Regions from separate parts of the Sphingomonas zeicaulis genome, predicted to be linked through region 1. Evidence: predicted binding sites of a transcription regulator. Region 1 holds the regulator's gene; each other region holds the start of a gene.
What was found. The regulator LexA, encoded in region 1, represses DNA repair genes until DNA is damaged. The targets are predictions, from matches to a motif close to GTTCCNCNCTTGTTCT.
Positions count from the first base shown of each region.

Region 2: uvrA (excinuclease ABC subunit UvrA) is a predicted target of LexA. The motif match lies at 2,757-2,772, and genes of this name have one in related genera.
Region 3: FHS96_RS28745 (ImuA family protein) is a predicted target of LexA. The motif match lies at 1,343-1,358, and genes of this name have one in related genera.
Region 4: FHS96_RS26545 (putative DNA modification/repair radical SAM protein) is a predicted target of LexA. The motif match lies at 2,105-2,120, and genes of this name have one in related genera.

Region 1 is NZ_JBNPXQ010000007.1:157,948-162,544, reverse strand. Features, by position in the region: gene ligA (NAD-dependent DNA ligase LigA) at 1-1,733, opposite strand, end outside; gene maiA (maleylacetoacetate isomerase) at 1,782-2,408, opposite strand; gene lexA (transcriptional repressor LexA) at 2,615-3,301, opposite strand; gene FHS96_RS21000 (molybdopterin molybdotransferase MoeA) at 3,359-4,540, opposite strand; gene moaC (cyclic pyranopterin monophosphate synthase MoaC) at 4,537-4,597, opposite strand, start outside.
Region 2 is NZ_JBNPXQ010000002.1:302,312-306,908, forward strand. Features, by position in the region: gene uvrA (excinuclease ABC subunit UvrA) at 1-2,744, opposite strand, end outside; gene FHS96_RS10560 (hypothetical protein) at 2,918-3,358, shown strand; gene FHS96_RS10565 (LCCL domain-containing protein) at 3,366-4,079, opposite strand; gene FHS96_RS10570 (hypothetical protein) at 4,208-4,597, shown strand, end outside.
Region 3 is NZ_JBNPXQ010000018.1:7,854-12,450, reverse strand. Features, by position in the region: gene FHS96_RS28750 (ROK family transcriptional regulator) at 1-280, shown strand, start outside; gene FHS96_RS28745 (ImuA family protein) at 1,378-2,136, shown strand; gene FHS96_RS28740 (DUF6504 family protein) at 2,051-3,835, shown strand; gene FHS96_RS28735 (error-prone DNA polymerase) at 3,832-4,597, shown strand, end outside.
Region 4 is NZ_JBNPXQ010000012.1:27,981-32,577, reverse strand. Features, by position in the region: gene FHS96_RS26550 (UdgX family uracil-DNA binding protein) at 1-853, opposite strand, end outside; gene FHS96_RS26545 (putative DNA modification/repair radical SAM protein) at 858-2,102, opposite strand; gene FHS96_RS26540 (aminotransferase) at 2,222-3,388, shown strand; gene FHS96_RS26535 (choice-of-anchor I family protein) at 3,528-4,597, shown strand, end outside.

The DNA.
Region 1 (4,597 bases):
GTCGCCTTGTCGCGACGGATCACGAACTTGCGTTCGGGCTCGGCCGGGGTTGGCTCCAGCCCGCTGCGCGCTGCGCGCGCGGCCTCGATCATCGCCATGAAGGTTTCGAACGAGCGATAGCGGCGCGCGAGATCGCGCGCGGTCGACACGCCGACATGGCGGATGCCGAGCGCGAACAGCACGCGGTTGAGCGGCGCATTGCGGCGCTCGTCGATCGCCTTGATAAGATTGTCGACCGAGGTTTCCGCCCAGCGTTCCCGCTCCAGCAATTCGGCGCGCTTCTCGTGCAGGCGGAAGATGTCGGCGGGAGACTCGATCAGCCCGTCGTTGAAAAAGCTCTCGATCGTCGTGCCGCCGAGCCCCTCGATGTCGAGCGCGGCGCGCGACACGAAGTGGCGCAGCCGCTCGACCCGCTGCGCCGGGCAGATCAGCCCGCCCGTACAGCGAATGTCGACCTCGCCCTCCTCGCGCACCGCGTCAGACCCGCAGGCGGGGCAGTGGGAGGGGAAAATGAAGACGGGACGGTCCTCGTTGCGGGTCAGAACCTCGACGATTTGGGGGATGACGTCGCCCGCCCGCTGGACGACGACGCGGTCGCCCGGCCGCGCGCCCAGCCGCTCGATCTCGTCGGCATTGTGCAATGTCGCGTTGGTGACGACGACGCCGCCCACCGTCACCGGCTCAAGTCGCGCGACAGGCGTGAGCTTGCCGGTGCGGCCGACCTGGATGTCGATCGCGCGCAACGTCGTCTGCGCGCGTTCGGCGGGAAATTTGTGCGCGATCGCCCAGCGCGGCGCCTTGGCGACGAAGCCCAGCCGCTGCTGCCAGTCGAGCCGGTCGACCTTGTAGACGACGCCGTCGATGTCGAACGGCAGGTCTGCGCGCTGTGCCTCGATGCGACGGTAATGCGCGAGCGCGGCTTCCACCTGAACGCATTCGACGAGCAGGTCGCTGACCGGCAGCCCCCAGCTTTCGATTGCGCGCATCACGCCATGCTGAGTTTCTGCGGGCAGCGCCGACACCTCGCCCCAGCCATGGGCGAGAAAGCGCAGGGGGCGTGTGGCGGTGATCGCCGCATCCTTCTGGCGCAGTGATCCGGCGGCGGCGTTGCGCGGATTGGCGAACTGGCGCGCCTTCTCCGGATCGCCGGCCTCGGCGAGCAGGCGCGCATTGAGTGCGGCGAAATCGGCTTTGGCCATATAGACCTCGCCGCGGACCTCGAACACGTCCGGTACGCCGTCGGGCAGTTGTTCGGGAATATCGGCGATGGTGCGGACGTTGGGCGTTACGTCCTCGCCGATCTGGCCGTCGCCGCGGGTCGCGGCGAGCACCAGCCGGCCCTTCTCGTAGCGCAGCGAGCAGGAGAGGCCGTCGATCTTGGGCTCCGCGGTCAGCGCAACGCGATCGCCCTCGCCGAGCGCGAGGAAACGGCGGACGCGGAGCACGAATTCTATGACGTCGGCATCGTCGAAGGCGTTCTCGAGGCTGAGCATGGCACGCGCATGCGTTACCTTGGCGAGCACACCGGTCGCTTGCGCGCCGACCAGCCGCGACGGTGAATCGTCGCGGATCAGGTGCGGGAATTCCGCCTCCAGCGCCGTGTTACGCCGGATCAGCGCGTCATAATCGGCGTCGCTGATCTCCGGCGCGTCCTGATCATGATACAGGCGGTTGTGGTGGGCGATCTCGCTGGCGAGATGGGCGAGTTCGGCTGCGGCTTCCTCGTCGGTCATGCCGCCCCTCTCCCACCGGTGCCGCCCCGGATCAAGTATCCCCGCGCGCTACTTGACCTGATCCGGATGCGCCGCGGCGAATGCCTCGATTTCCTGCCCGGCGGCATCGATGCGGACGAGCGTCGGCATATCGTCGAGCGGGAGCGCGAAGCGGCGGGCATTATACATCTGGGGGACAAGGCAGACGTCGGCCATGTCGGGCGCGTCGCCGCCGAGGAAGCGCCCGGATCCGACGGCGGATGCTTCGAGCGCGAGCAGTCCCTCACGCAGCCAGTGGCGATACCAGTCGTCGCGCGCAACGTCGTCGATGTCGAATTCGCGCTTGAGATGCTTGAGCACGCGCAGGTTGGTGAGCGGATGGATATCGGCGACGATCATCAGCGCTTGCGCCAGCGTCTTCGCGCGGCGCGCGGGATCCTTCGAGACCATCGGCGGATCGGGATAGTTGGCGTCGAGATAGTCGATGATCGCCAAGCTCTGGGTCAGTTCGAGCCCGTCGATCTCAAGCGTTGGTACAAAGCCCTGCGGGTTGCGTGCCAAATGCGCGGATGAGCGTTGCTCGCTCGCCAGCAGATCGACCGCCACCCGCTCATAGGCGATGCCTTTGAGGTTCAGGGCGATGCGAACGCGATAGCTGGCGGATGACCGCCAATAGTCGAACAGGCGAATGGGCATCGTCTCTCCACGCGGCACGGATTGCTCGTGCCTTCAGGTTGCCGCCGTACCACTCCCTTCCCCCTCTGGGGAGAGGGCGGGGGAGAGGGGAAATCGCGCCAAGCGGAGAGCCAGTTCAGCATCGCGATGCTGCATATTCTGCTGATCGCGCCGCGCTCGATCTGCCTTACCCCAACCCTTCACTGAAGGGAGGGAGTTAAACCCCATCAATGATAGCGGCGTAGCAGCCCGGCCAGCTTGCCCTGGATCCGCACCTGGTCCGGCGCGTAACGCTGCGGATCATAAGCGCGGTTCGCTGGATCGAGGCGGACCATTGAGCCTTCGCGGCGGAAATATTTGAGCGTCGCTTCAGCGTCTTCGACCAGTGCAACGACGATTTCGCCGTCGCGGGCGACGTCTGTGCGGCGGATCAGTGCATAGTCGCCATCGAGGATGCCGGCCTCGACCATCGAATCCCCGGAGACTTCCAGCGCATAATGATCGCCGGTGCCGAGAAGTGCGGCGGGCACCGAGAGCATGCGATCGCTCTCCATCGCCTCGATCGGCACGCCGGCGGCAATGCGGCCATGGAGCGGAATCTCGATCACGTCGTTCGCGGCGATCGGAAGCGCGCGGGCCGGAGCCTTGGCAGGCGCTACCGCCGGGGCGGGGGCCGCCGCGGCCGGCTTGCGCTCGGCACGCTCGGGCATCTTGACGACTTCGAGCGCGCGGGCGCGGTTGGCGAGGCGGCGCAGGAAGCCGCGTTCCTCAAGCGCACTGATCAGGCGGTGAACGCCGGACTTGGACTTGAGGTCCAGCGCCTCCTTCATCTCCTCGAACGACGGCGACACACCGGTCTCGGCGAGACGGTCGTGGATGAAGCAGATCAGCTCATGCTGCTTGCGGGTCAACATCGCCAGCACCTTCCAAAGGAACGAATGGCGAACGCGTAACCCGCGGAACAAAAGGTGTCAAGCGAGTGGCAGGAACAAGCACGACTCGCCGATTTGTGCGGGGTTGGCATGAGCCTCGCGAACGATCAGGGCGTCGGCGCGGGCAAGCGCACGCATTGCGGCGCTGTCCTGCGTCGCGCCCGGAACCAGCCGCCCGTCAATGATGGCCGCGCGCACATATTCGGCGCGATTGGCCGTCGCCGGCAGGTCGCCACCGAGAATGCCCGGCAGCGGGACGGGCGCGGGCCGCGCCGCGCCGGAAAGCGCCGCGACCAGGGGGGCCAGGAACAGGCTGGCGGTAACAAATGCGGAGACCGGATTGCCCGGCAGGCCGAGTGCAACGGCGGTGCCGAGCCGCCCCGCCATCAGCGGCTTGCCCGGTTTCATCGCGATCCGCCAGAAATCGATTTCGGCACCGGCGGCGATCAGCGCGGGGCGAACAAGGTCATGATCGCCGACCGATGCGCCGCCGGTGGTCACGAGGATGTCGGCCTCGACCGCGCGGAATGCGCCCGCCAGCACGTCGAGCCGGTCGGGCAATATGCCGAGGTCGACGATCTCGACGGGAAGCCCCGCAAGCAGTCCGCGCAGCATCGGGCCGTTTGAGGCTGGCAATACGCCCTCCACCAACGGTGCTCCCGGCGGTGCCAATTCGTCGCCCGTCGAGACGGTCGCGACGCGCACGCGGCGGCGGACTTGCAGGTGGCCGTGACCGCTCATCGCCGCAAGGCCGAGTTGCGCCGGTCCCAGCCGCACGCCGGCTTCGATGAGCACATCACCGCCAAGGAAGTCCGAACCGGCGCGGCGGATATGCGCACCCCTGCGCAACGGCCCCTCGCCATCGAGCCACAGCGCATCGCCGTCGCGCCGCGCCTCTTCCTGCAACAGCACGGTGTCGGTACCCGCGGGCAGCGCCGCACCAGTGAAGATGCGGACCGCCTGGCCCGGGCCGACCTGCCCCTCGAATGGGCGTCCCGCCGCGCTTTCGCCGATCACCGTCAGCTTCTGGTCGAGCTCTGCGAACCGCAGCGCGTAGCCGTCCATCGCGGAGAGATCGTGCCAGGGCTGCGTGCGCAGCGCGGCGATCGGTGCGGCGGTCCAGCGGCCTGCGGCGTTGTCGATCGCGATGCTTTCGACAGTCACAGGCGGCACCAGCGCGAACAAACGGGCCTGCGCCTCGCTGACGGGCAGCAGGCTCATGCGTCCGCGTGCCAGTCCCCGGACTTGCCGCCGCGCTTGGCGAGAAGCCGGATGCCC
Region 2 (4,597 bases), on a different contig from region 1:
ACCACCACGGTGTTGCCCTGCTCGACCAGTGCGTGGAGCACTTCGAGCAGCTTGCGGACGTCCTCGAAGTGAAGGCCGGTGGTCGGCTCGTCGAGGATGTAGAGGGTGTTGCCGGTGGCCCTTCGGCTCAGTTCCTTGGAGAGCTTCACGCGCTGCGCCTCGCCGCCCGACAATGTCGTCGCCTGCTGGCCGACCTTGACGTAGCCGAGGCCGACTTCCGCCAGCATCGCCATGCGCTCGCGGATCGGCGGCACGGCCTTGAAGAACTCCACCGCATCCTCGACGGTCATGTCGAGCACGTCGGCGATGCTCATCCCCTTGAACTTCACTTCCAGAGTTTCGCGGTTGTAGCGCGCGCCGTGGCAGACGTCGCACGTCACATAGACGTCCGGCAGGAAGTGCATCTCGATCTTGAGCACGCCATCGCCCTGGCACGCCTCGCAGCGGCCGCCCTTGACGTTGAAGCTGAAGCGGCCCGGCTTATAGCCGCGCGCCTGCGCCTCGGGCAGCCCCGCGAACCAGTCGCGGATGTTGGTGAAGGCGCCGGTATAGGTCGCCGGGTTCGATCGCGGGGTGCGGCCGATCGGCGACTGGTCGATGTCGATCACCTTGTCGAGATGTTCGAGCCCGGTGATCTTGTCATGCTTGCCGGCGAGGATGCGCGCCCCGTTCAGCGCGCGCGCCGAGGCGGCGTAGAGCGTGTCGATGGTGAAGCTCGACTTGCCCGATCCCGACACGCCGGTGATGCAGGTGAAGGTGCCGAGCGGGATCGAGGCGGTGACGCCGGTGAGGTTGTTGGCGGTGGCGTTATGCACCGTCAGCTTCTTGCCGGTGCCCTTGCGGCGCTTTTCCGGCACGTCGATCGCGCGGCGACCGGAAAGATAGTCGCCGGTGAGGCTGCCCTCGGTCGCGAGGATATCCTCCAGCTTGCCCTGCGCCACGATCTGGCCGCCATGCACGCCGGCGCCCGGCCCCATGTCGATGACATGATCGGCGGTGCGGATCGCATCCTCGTCATGCTCGACGACGAGCACGGTGTTGCCGAGGTCGCGCAGCCGGCGCAGCGTCGCCAGCAGCATGTCGTTATCGCGCTGGTGCAGGCCGATCGACGGCTCGTCGAGCACATAGAGCACGCCCGACAGGCCGGAGCCGATCTGCGAGGCCAGCCGGATGCGCTGGCTTTCGCCGCCGGACAAGGTGCCCGAGGTGCGATCGAGGTTGAGATAGTCGAGGCCGACATTGTTGAGGAAGCCGAGCCGCTCGACGATTTCCTTGAGGATGCGCTCGGCGATCTGCTGCGCCTGCTCGCCCAGCTTGGGCAGCAAGGTCGAGAAGAAATCGAGCGCATCGACCACCGAGAGGCGGACGACGTCGGCGATCGTCGACATCGCCACCTTCACCGCCAGCGCCTCGGGCTTGAGGCGCGCGCCATGGCAGGTCTCGCACGGGTGCGAGGCCTGGTACTTGCTCAGCTCCTCGCGCATCCACGCCGATTCGGTCTGGATCATGCGGCGGTTGAGGTTGCCGATCACGCCTTCGAACGGCTTGCGGACGTCGTAGCTCTTCTTGCCGTCCACGAAGGTCAGGGTTACCGGCTTGCCGCCGGTGCCGTGCAGGATGATCAGCCGCACCTCGCCCGGCAGGTCGCTCCACGGCGTATCCAGGCTGAAGCCGAACTCACGCGCGAGGCTGGCGAGCACCTGCATATAATAGGGGCTGGGCGGATTGGACTTCGCCCAAGGCACGATCGCGCCCTTTTTCAGCGAAAGCGCGTGGTTGGGGACGACGAGATCCTCGTCGAACAGCAATTTCTCGCCCAGGCCGTCGCACGCCGGGCAGGCGCCCTGCGGCGCGTTGAAGCTGAACAGCCGTGGCTCGATCTCCGGAATGGTGAAGCCGGAAACCGGGCAAGCGAATTTTTCCGAAAACACGATGCGGTTGTCGGGAACCCCGGCGCCCTTCATCTTCTTCGGCGCGGCGCTGGTCGTGCCGGTGGCCGTGGCGCCATCGCCGGACGGCACCGTGCCATCCGCCATATCCGCATAGGCCAGCCCCTCGGCCAGCTTCAGTGCGGTTTCGAAGCTGTCCGCCAGCCGCGTCTCGATGCCCTCGCGCACGACGATGCGGTCGACGACCACCTCGATGTCATGCTTGAACTTCTTGTCGAGCGCCGGGGCGGCTTCGATGTCGTGGAACTCGCCATCGATGCGGACGCGGGTGAAGCCCGCCTTCTGCCACTCCGCCAGTTCCTTGCGATACTCGCCCTTGCGACCACGCACGACCGGGGCGAGCAGATAGAAGCGCGTGCCTTCCGGCAGCGCCATCACCCGGTCGACCATCTGGCTGACGGTCTGCGCGGCGATCGGCAGGCCCGTGGCAGGCGAATAGGGAATGCCGACGCGCGCCCACAACAGGCGCATATAATCGTAGATCTCGGTCACGGTGGCGACGGTCGAGCGCGGGTTGCGGCTCGTCGTCTTCTGCTCGATCGAAATGGCGGGGCTGAGCCCGTCGATATGCTCGACATCCGGCTTCTGCATCAGTTCGAGGAACTGGCGGGCATAGGCGGAGAGCGACTCGACGTAGCGCCGCTGGCCCTCGGCATAGATGGTGTCGAAGGCGAGGCTGGACTTGCCGCTGCCCGAAAGCCCGGTGATCACGGTCAGCGTATCGCGCGGAATCTCCACGTCGACGCCTTTGAGATTGTGCTCGCGCGCACCGCGCACCGAAATGTGGGTCAGCATGGGGGCCAGTTTGTTCCAGATTTGTTCGCAATGGGCAAGTGCCGGGCTTGCATTCCGACCCACTTGGGGTGCGGGGCGGCGCGGGACAAGCTTTGGGTGAAGATTCCCGGCTTGGGCACGCGCGAGGGCGTAAAGTGCTGACCCTCAAGACCATATCGCGATATCACCGCTTCATGCTCATCCGATCCCTCGCGCTGCTCGCGCTCGCCCTCGCCACGCCCGCCATCGCCGCTCCGCCGACCCCGCAGGTCCATGAGGTCGCGGCCGCAGATCCCCTGCGCAAGACCCTGCTCGACGCGCTGCGCCCGGTGATCGCGAAGGATCTCGGCCAGCCGGTGAAGTTCGTCGTCACCACCTTGCGCGCGACCGATCGCCATGCCTTCGCACAGGTCACGCCGCAGACGCCGTCGGGCAAGCCGATCGACTTCCGGCAAACCCACTATGCGCAGCAGCAGCGCGATGGTTTGCTGGACGGCGACATGATCCACGCGCTGCTCGCCAGGGAGCAGGGGCGGTGGGTGGTGAAGGACTTCGTCCTCGCGCCGACCGACGTCGCGTGGGCGGCGTGGGACGAGGAATATGGCGCCCCGCGCGCGCTGATACTTCCCGATTGAGCGCGGCTCAGCGCACGAACAGGAAGCTCTTTTCGTAGCTGCCCCAATTGCTGGTGCTCACGCCGTTGCGCTGCATGCCCGCATAGCTCGCGCGCCCCGGGGCGCTGCGCAGCGTCACGACGCCGCCATCGTCGGAAATCAGGCCGGCATGGACGGCCGCGTTGCAGATCGAGGAATCGGCGGTGTAGGGCCCGCTGCCCCAGACCGGCCCGGCACCGCGAGAGCCGGCGCCGCAGCGGCAGGTGAGGCCGGCGCCGCCGACCCCGCGCGCATCGGCGGGGCAGGAGGCAGCGGCGCTTTGCCGCGGCGGCAGCGTACCGCTGCCCGAACCGCCTGCGATGTTGGCGGCGCGAAAGGCGATGCTGCGGCCCCAGGCCCCCCACCGATCGCTGACCACGCCGTTGCGCTCGCTGGCGACGTAGGATTGGCGGCCGGGCTGCGCGACCACCGTCACCACGCCGCCGTCGAAGCCGATGATTCCGGCATGGACGGCTGCGTGGCAGACCGACGAATCATCGGTGTAGATGTCCGTGCCCCACACCGGGCCATAAGCGGAATCGCGCGCCGCGCAGGTACAGGTGAGCGCAGTGCCTGAACTCATTTTGGATGGGCAGGCGGGCAGATCACGGTTCTGAGCGACGAGCGCGCTGCCACCCATGCCGGCAAGCGCCGCAAGACCCAGCGCCAAAGCCGAACGGACCATCGTGATTGCACGCATCATGGAGCCCCTCTCCCACCATCGCCTGCCGCAGCTACGATTATCACTGCCGAAATGATGCGACAATGTTCATCGTCGGCGCGCAAACATTCCCTGCCATGCTATGTCCTCCGGAAAAGGAGAGGATAGGGATGATCAAGAAGAAGCCGGCCGGCGTGCAAGGAGAGCCGCGCCCGAGTGAAGGTGACCAGGGCGTCGATCTGCAAGGCGGAGCCTTCCGCCGGGGCACGCGTTCCTTGACCATGCGAAGCCTGATCCTGCCCTCAAGCGCCGGATTGATCCTGCTGACCGCCTGCCAGCCCGCGCCGGAGGGGCAGGAGGGCGCCGACAATGTCGCCGGAGAGGACAATGCCGCGGCGATGCGGCCGTCCGCGCCGGAGGTGCTGCCCTCCCGCACGCCCGAGCCCGACGAGATCGGCGCGCCTGAGAAGGCGCCGACACCGGCGGATGCCGCGCCCGGGCCGATTCCGGCGGCCTATCGCGGCACCTGGGCGATCGAGCCGGGCGATTGCAGCGCGCAG
Region 3 (4,597 bases), on a different contig from region 1:
TCAGGGGCCCATCATCGCCACATGGCTCGATCGCGCGGCCGAGCAACTTCAGATCGTTTGCAATACCGCCTTCGTCTGGCTCGATCCGGGTGCCATCGTGCTCGCCGGTACCCTGGCGCCCGCCATTCTCGATGGCCTCGCCGAACGTCTGGACCGGGCGGATCTCGTCACTACCGTTGGCGATCGCCGGCCACCCCTGCAAGTATCCACGCTAGGCGGATCGCCGATCACGTTGGGTGCCGCACTGTTGCCGATCCACGCATTATCGGTGCCAGCCTAGGCGCCGATATTACGCGCGATGCGTTGGCGTACGTGCTGCCCCACAGAGGGATCGACGTCGGGCTCAGAGACATCGAAGGGCCACGTCTGACCTTATGTCTTTCGCGAATCGATGGCCGATAGTGTGGCGCGAACAGCAGCTGTTTCATTCACACGCTTTACGTCCGCTTAGCGCCAGCATCCGCTATGGCCGCGCATTTCCCACGTGCCTGAAAGCAGTCGTCGATCATGGCCCAAACAGTGCTAACTGAGGCGGTGCGGGCTTCCCGCCCAACCGACAGCCGGCGCGACACGTTGGTTAGCTGCCGATCGGTTCCGCTATGCGGAACGGGTGTCGCGGATTTTGGCGGACGAACTCGTCAACCTCGCGCAGTCGCTCCGGAAACGCCTGCGCTTCTTGCCAGCGGGTGTGGCTCACAAAGCGAAATCCGGCAAACCACAGAGCTCGAACCTTAGCCCACTGTTCGTGATCGGACTTCTTCGGCACCTTAAACGCACGCCCCATCCAGTGGAGTGCGCCCTTACATTCCGGGCACTTGCCCGTCGCCTCGTCCGGCAGCTTCCATGACTTCTGACACTCGAAAAAGGCGTGCGGCCAAAGACAAGCTGGCCCCCGGTGGTAAGGGACCGGTGTCGATTTAGGTAAGGCTCTGCTGCCCGTGACACGACGAAGTTCCATTCGCTCTGACTTGGAAGGGACTTGTGCCATCGGCACTGTATGCGACCAAGCCGCGGATGTCCGCAAGTAGGCGTGATCTGCCGCGGCGCAATGATCATGCGTGGCGTCCGCTATGCGCCACCTCCGGACGGCCGGGGTCCTGAAATCAGCGCCTAACAGCGGTCACCGCGCCGACCGACTGGCTCAGCTGAGGCTTCCCGCTAGCCGATCTCCGAACCGCTGCCGCTTAGCGTAAATCCGCGCCCGTTCTATGTCGCGCGCCCAAGCAGCAACCTCAGCGTGCTGGACGATTCTTCTGAGGGCTTTCAATCCGTTCGTCGCCCGCCGGTAAAGGCGCCTCCATGCCGGCGCGATTCACAGGCTTGACCCCGGCGCACTCACGATGGAACATATAAGGAACATCCCGAGTCTAGATCAGCATGAACGCCGTCCCTCAGCCCTCCCCTACCGCCCTGGCGCAGCTGCGCGTCATCGCGACATCGACAGCTGATTGCCGGTCGCTGCCATTCCACGTGGAGACACTGGATAGCCGCCTGGGCGGCGGACTGCGCGCTGGCGCGCTGCACGAGGTCGCGCCCTCCACCGCTTCGCTCGCCGATGATGCCGCCGCGACGTTGTTCCTTGCCGGCATCGCTGCGCGCGAGGCACGTAGCGTCCGCGCGCCCGTGCTCTGGGTAAGCTGCCGCAACGATCTCTACGCGCCAGGGTTGGCGCAGGCCGGACTGTGCGCGGCCGACGTCATTCACGCACAACCGCGCGACGATGCGGCACTGCTTGCCGTCGTGGAGGATGCCGTGCGCGACGGCACGCCGTCAGCCGTCGTCGCGGAAGCCAGCAAGGTGTCGATGGTGGCGACGCGCCGCCTGCAGCTGGCCGCGGCTGAAGCCGATTTTCCGGTGCTGCTGTTGCGGCGGCAGCGCCGAAGGGCAATCGACCCGTTCACAGAGCCTTCGGCGGCCTGGACGCGCTGGCGCGTTGGCAGCGCGCCCTCCGCGCGGTTGGCGGTTGCCGGCGTTGGGCGGGCGCGCTGGTCTCTGGTGCTTGTCCGGCAGCGCAACGGCCAGCCCTTTTCCATGCTCGTGGAGGGATGCGATGAGACGGGTCGTCTCGCTGTTCCTGCCGTATCTGCCCATCGAGCGGCTGAGACGGCAGGAACGGGCCGCCTTGCGGCTGCCTGAGCGCACGCCTCTTCAGCTTCCCGTTGATGATGATCCTGGCGCATGCTCGGTTCCCCGCGGCGGTGGCTGGCGGCCCGGTGCGCGTTGGGCGCGCGACGGCGTTCAGAGCCGCGCCGATATCGAGGAACAGATCGCGGCGCTGCCGACGCATGCCCAGCCTCCGATGCGGGAGCTCGGCCGGCGATCGGAAGGTGCCAGCCACCCGTTCAGGCGGTCCGGTCAACACATGCCGCATGATGCCGCGGGCGGTACGGCCAGCACCGGGCACGCGCCTCTTGCCCTCATCGGAAAAGTCGGGCGGCGCGATGAGGTGGTCGCCGCCTGCGCCGCTGCGATGGCGCTTGGCATCCATGTCGGCATGGCCGCAACCCATGCGCGTGCGCTGGTCGCCGATCTCGATGTCCGGCCCCATGATCCGCTCGCCGACGCCACGCTGCTCGATCGCCTCGCGCTGCAGGCGGTGCGGCGCTGGTCGCCGATCGCGGCGGCGACCGCCGACGGACTCTGGCTCGACCTGACCGGCTGCGATCATCTCCACGGTGGCGAGGAGCGTTTCTGCCGTCGGCTGGCAGCTTTCTGCCGCAGGGCAGGCTACACGGCGCGACTGGCCATTGCCGACACGCCGGGAGCTGCGCACGCGCTGTCCCATGCAGGACGTGAGGATCTTATCATCGTACCGCGCGGGGGCACCCTAGCCGCGCTTTCGCCATTGCCACTTACGGCGCTGCGACTGGATGCAGCCGCACTCGGCGCTGCGCGGCGGTTCGGGTTCGAGAAGGTGGCGGATCTGCTGCCGGTGGCGCGCGCGCCCCTCGCGCGCCGGCTCGGTCTCGCCGCCCTCACCCGGCTCGACCAGGCGCTCGGCGCCATAGCTGAGCCGATCACGCCGCGCGCGGATCCGACGATCCCGAGCGCCGAAAGACGGCTGCTCGAGCCGATCGGCACCGCTGAAGCCCTCGCGCAAGTGATGGAGGATTTGCTGCACGACCTCGCCGCGGTGCTGCAGGCGCGAGGCCTTGGCGCAAGGGCACTCCGCCTCACCTGCCTGCGCGTCGACGGCGGCGAACAGCTGGTTGCGATCGGCACATCGCGTCCCTCCCGCGATGTCGCGCATCTGCTGCGGCTGTTCAGGCTCAGGATCGAACGGATCGATCCCGGGCTTGGCATCGAGCAATTCCGGTTGGAAGCCCCGCATACCGAGCCGCTCGACGCCGTCGACCTCGGCGCCGTGCTGGCGGGCGATACGATCGCCCGTGACCCTGCCCGGCTTGTCGACGTCGTCGCCGGTCGCATCGGCAGTGCGGCCGTGTTCCGCATGGCCCCCCTGCCCAGCCATGTACCGGAGCGCGCCGTGACCCGCGCGGACCCGGTGGCGGTGCCAGGAGACTGGCCGGGGTGGCGTCGGCCCGCCCGGCTCTTCGAACGACCTGAGCCACTGTCGGGCGTGATCGCCCTGCTGCCCGACCAGCCGCCACGCCGCTTCGAGTGGCGCGGCCGCCAGCACCGCGTTGTCGCCGGCGATGGGCCCGAGCGCATCCATGGAGAGTGGTGGCGCCGCGAGGGCGAGGTCTGGGCGGTACGGGACTATTATCGTGTCGAGGACGAGGAGGGCGGCCGCTACTGGCTGTTTCGTCGCGGCGATGGCGTGGACGACCAGACCGGCGATCTCAGCTGGTGGCTGCACGGAGTCTTCGCGTGACCCCCTATGTCGAGCTTCAGTTGCTCACCCATTTTTCGCTGCTGCGCGGCGCCTCGAGCCCGGAGGAACTGTTCTCGGCCGCGGCACTGCTCGGCTATCCGGCGCTTGGTGTCGCCGACATCGGCACGGTTGCCGGGGTGGTCCGTGCCTGGGAAGCGCAGAAGATCACTGGGGTGCGTTCGATTGCTGGCGCCCGCGTCGATCTGTCCTGTGGTCGACGGCTGATCCTCTACCCGACGGACCGCGCCGCATGGTCGCGGGTGACGCGGCTGCTCACCGTGGGCAAGACGCGTGCCGGCAAAGGTGGATGCCTGTTGCACTGGCATGATCTGGAGCCGTGGTCGGAAGGCGTCATCGCGATCCTGCTGCCGGATGAGGCGGATGCGGCAAACGCCCAGGCGCTGGCGGACCTGCGGGCGGTCTATGGCAAGCGGGGCCATATGGCGCTGTTCCAGAGGCGGCGGCCGGATGATGCGGTCCGCAGCGATGCGCTTGCACGACAGGCGGCGGCCGCCGGCGTGCGCGCGGTGGTGACCGGTGACGTGCTCTATCACGCGCCCGATGTCCGGTTGCTGCAGGATGTGGTGACTGCGGTGCGGGAGAAATGCACCGTCGACGAACTTGGCTACAGGCGGGAGGTCAATGCCGATCGCGCCCTCAAGTCGCCGGCTGAAATGGTCCGGCGGTTCGGCGCCTATCCCGACGCGCTGCGCGCCAGCGTCGACATCGCGGAGGCCTGTACCTTCGGCCTGAAGGAGCTGG
Region 4 (4,597 bases), on a different contig from region 1:
ACAAGGGACAGCGGGTGCAACCGAGCGCTTCCTCGCGCAGTGCCGCCCAACTCTTCGCGCTGTTGCCGCCCAGCGCGGTTCGTGCCGTCGCAATCATGCCGCTCTCCCTGGCTCGCGCCCCGGCGATCAACTCGGAAACCAACGCGGTTTCGGGCATGTTGTGCCAATAGCGGCGCGGCATCTCCTTCAGCATCATCCCCACCTTGAGGCGCGCGGGATTGAAGATGGAGGCGTAATAGGTTTTCCAGACCTCCTCGATCGGGTCGCCGCCGGGCGCATCGGCCCGGGTGCCGCCAGGCCCCTCGGTCGCTGTCTCGCCATCCCAGTGGATTGAAAGGTCGGGTGTCAGGATCGACCAGCGCATCGCTGCGAACCGCCTGACAAAGAAACCGGCGTTTGCGCGCACGATATGATGTTCGGGCTCGAACCAGGCGACGAAACGTTCGCCGCCATCGGCATCGGCCACTTCGCGGAAGCGCAGGAAGGCGCGCATCTTGTGAATGTCGCGACGGACCTGCTTGGCCATTACCTCCAGCCGCCGGACCACCGGATCGGCATGATCCTCGATCCCCGGCCCGCCATCGCGAATGCGCAGCAGCACGGCGTAGAGCAGCGTGAAGCGCGCAGGGTCGCGGTGGAGGACGACGCTTTCGGCAAGGTTCACGAAGCTGCGCGGTACCGCAAAGGGGGCGCCCGGCGGCGGCAATGGCTGCGCCTCGGCGAAGAGATCGGTGGGCGTCTCGTCGGTCTGCCACTGAACCGCACCCGTCGGCACCCGCGCGCCGGCCAGCGCCCGCGCCGCGCCGCGCCAGCCTTCGAAATCGTCGGGTGAGGAAAGATCGACCCGGAACATCGGATCAGGCCGCAAACAATTCCATCTGCTCGGCGCGTGGGGCGAGGCGCTGGCGCAGGTCGGCCCGGTCGGTCAGCCTGACCGGCCGCCAGTCGTCGGCGGCGACGAACGGTCGGATCTTGTTGATTGACACAGTCAGCCGGCCGACATCCGCCAGGCTCAACCGCCGCCAGCGCCGCGCGGTAAGGATCGCATCCACCGCCTTGGTGCCGAGCCCCGGCACGCGCAGCAGCGCCTCCCGCGGCGCGCGATTGACGTCGACCGGGAAACTCTCGCGAAACTTGAGCGCCCAGGCGAGCTTGGGATCGATGTCGAGCGGCAGCATGCCATCATCGCCGGTCGCCGACACCACCTCGTCGGGGGTGAAGCCATAGAAGCGCATCAGCCAGTCGGACTGGTAGAGGCGATGCTCGCGCATCAACGGCGGGCGCTTGAGCGGCAGGATGGTGCTGGCATCCGGGATCGGGCTGAACGCTGAATAATAGACGCGGCGCAGATCATGCGTCTGGTAGAGGCTGCTCGCCCGGCGGACGATATCGCCGTCATGCGCGGCATCCGCACCGACGATCATCTGCGTCGATTGGCCCGCGGGCGCGAAGCGCGGCGCCGATTTGTAGCGGCGGGATGCATCGCCGGCGTCGGTGATCGCGCGCTTCATTCCCGCCATCGCGCCATCGATACGCGCGGCGGATTTCTCCGGGGCCAGGCGCTTGAGCCCGCCGGTGGTGGGCAGCTCGACATTGATCGAGATGCGGTCGGCGTGAAGGCCCGCTTGATGGATCAGTTCGGGATCCGCATCGGGAATCGTCTTGAGATGGATATAGCCGCGGAAATCATGATCTTCGCGCAGCGACCGCGCGACCTCGACGATCTGCTCCATTGTATAGTTGGAGGATCGGATGATGCCGGAAGAGAGGAACAAACCCTCGATATAATTGCGGCGGTAGAAGGAGAGCGTCAGATCGACGACCTCGCGCGCCGTGAAGCGCGCCCGCCGCACGTTCGAGCTCTTGCGATTGATGCAATAATGGCAATCGAACACGCAGCTGTTGGTCAGCAGGATCTTGAACAGCGAAATGCACCGCCCATCGGGCGCATAAGCATGGCAGATGCCCATGCCTTCGGTGGACCCTATGCCCTTGCCACCCTTGCTGTCGCGCTTGGTTGTGCCGGACGACGCGCAGGACGCGTCATATTTTGCCGCATCGGCAAGGATTTCCAGCTTTTGGGCGATACTCAACTGCGCCATACGTTCAATATATGTTCTTGGGGCGGGCAAGTCCAGCCACGCACCGCATAACCTTGATCAACACCGGTACTTTGCACGGCGCTTGCGCCGGTGATGGCGCTTCTCCACAAGCGCCGGTCATGAACCCGCTCTACGCCAACATGCCGACCACCATCTTCGAGCATATGTCCGCGCTTGCGCGTGAGACCGGTGCGATCAACCTCGGTCAGGGCTTCCCCGACACGAACGGTCCCGAGGATGTGATTGCCCAGGCGGCCCGGGCGCTGAGTGAGGCGAGCAACCAATATCCGCCGATGCCGGGGCTGACCTTGCTGCGGCAGGCGGTGGCGGATCATTATCGCCGGCATCATGCGGTCGATCTCGACTGGCAGCAGGAGGTGATCGTGACTTCGGGCGCGACCGAGGCGCTGGCCGCCGCTATCCTGGCGCTGGTCACCCCGGGTGACGAGGTGGTGCTGATCCAGCCGATGTATGATGCCTATCTGCCGCTGGTGCTGCGCGCCGGCGGCGTGCCGCGCTTCGTGACACTTCAGCCGCCCGAATGGCGGATCAGCCGCGAGGCGCTGGAGGCGGCCTTCACCCCGAAGACAAGGTTGGTGATCCTCAACAATCCGATCAATCCCAGCGCTACCGTGGTGCCGGCGGAGGATCTCGCCCTGCTCGCGGGATTCGTCGTTGCGTCCGACGCGGTGGTGGTGAGCGACGAGGTGTGGGAACATGTGGTGTTCGATGGCCGCGCGCACCAGTCGATCCTCGGCGTGCCGGGCTTGCGCGACCGCGCGGTGAAGATCGGATCGGGCGGCAAGATTTTCGCGATGACCGGCTGGAAGGTCGGTTGGACCTGCGCCGCGCCGGCGATCACCCGCGTGATCGCCAAGGCGCACCAGTTCCTCACCTTTACCACGCCGCCCAATCTGCAAGCGGGTGTCGCCTATGGCCTAGGCAAGGAAAATGGCTATTTCACCGCGATGCGCGCAGATTTTGCACGCTCGCGTGATCGGCTGAGCGATGGCCTGACCGCGGCTGGCTGGTCGGTGCTACCGAGTGCCGGCACCTATTTCCTGTCGGTCGACCTCATCGCCTCCGGCATCCATCTCGACGACGTCACCTTCTGCGAGCGACTGGTGCGCGAGTTTGGCGTCGCCGCGATTCCGATCTCGGCCTTCTATACCGAGGATGCGGTTCGCCACGTCGCGCGCCTGTGTTTCGCCAAGACTGATGCAACGCTGGACGCGGCGATTCCGCGGCTGGCGCTGGCGCGCGAAACGCTCGCGACAGCGGCTTGAGCCCGCAACGCAGCTGACGCGGATCCGTCACAAAAACTCCGCCAATTCGCAACGTGCGGCTCCTACGCCCGACACCGGGTGGGGATGGGGGGCGATGCCAAAAAGCCGGTCATCCTCGTGTGATACAAGGGGATGACCTATGGTGCTTGTTGCCGGTTCGATCGCGTTCGTCGGATTCAGTGCCGACGGCAATGATGACCTCGCCTTTGTCGCGCTGGAGACGATTCCGGCGGGCACCGTGATCTATTTCAACGATCAGGAGTGGCAGGGCACCGCGTTCAATACCGGCGAAGGGCAGGCGGCGTGGACCGCCACCGGAGACATCGCGCCGGGCACTGTCGTCACCATCAACAATTTCGGCGGCACGCCCGTCAGCAATTTGGGCACCGTCACTGGCGGCAGCGGCCTCGGCAGCGATGGCGAGATTGTCTACGCCTATGTCGGCGCGCCCTTCGCGCCGACCGCCTTCCTCGCCGCGATCGCCAATGACGGCTTTACCCAGTCGGGCGGCACGCTGGAGGGCACCGGCCTCGTCGTCGGCGAGACCGCGATCGATCTCAGCAATGGCGGCGCCAATCCGGGCGAGGACATCGCCGTGTTCACCGGCCCGCGCTCGGGCCAGGCGATTTATGCAGACTATGCCGCGGTGATCAACGATGTCGCCAATTGGACGACGCAGGACGGTTCCGGCGACCAGTCGGGTGACGGCACCGCGCCGGATCTGCCGTTCGATCTCGGCGGCTTCATCCTCGGTGCCGAGCCGGCGCAAGCCGTGGGCTTCGCCGCCGCCGCGGTGAGCATCGCCGAGGGCAATGACGGCACCAAGGTGCTGACTTTCACCGTGGTCCGCACCGGCGGCTCCAGCGGCCAGATTGATTTCACCGGCAGTTTCGAGGCGGGCACCACCGATGCGGCCGACTTCGGCGGCACGATGCCGACCGGCTTCAGCGGCAGCATCGCCGCCGGCGCCAATTCGGCGACGGTCACCATCACGATCAGCGGCGATACCCAGATCGAGGCGACCGAAGCCTTCACGCTCACGCTGACCGGCGCGACCAACACGCTGGGCAGCGACGTGACGATTACCCCAGCGGGCGCGGCGGCGACCGGCACGATCCTCAACGATGATTACGGCCTCTCGATCGGCGGCATCAACGTCTACGACGCGGCGGAATCGCTGCAGGGCAGCACCACCACGCCGACCGCGAC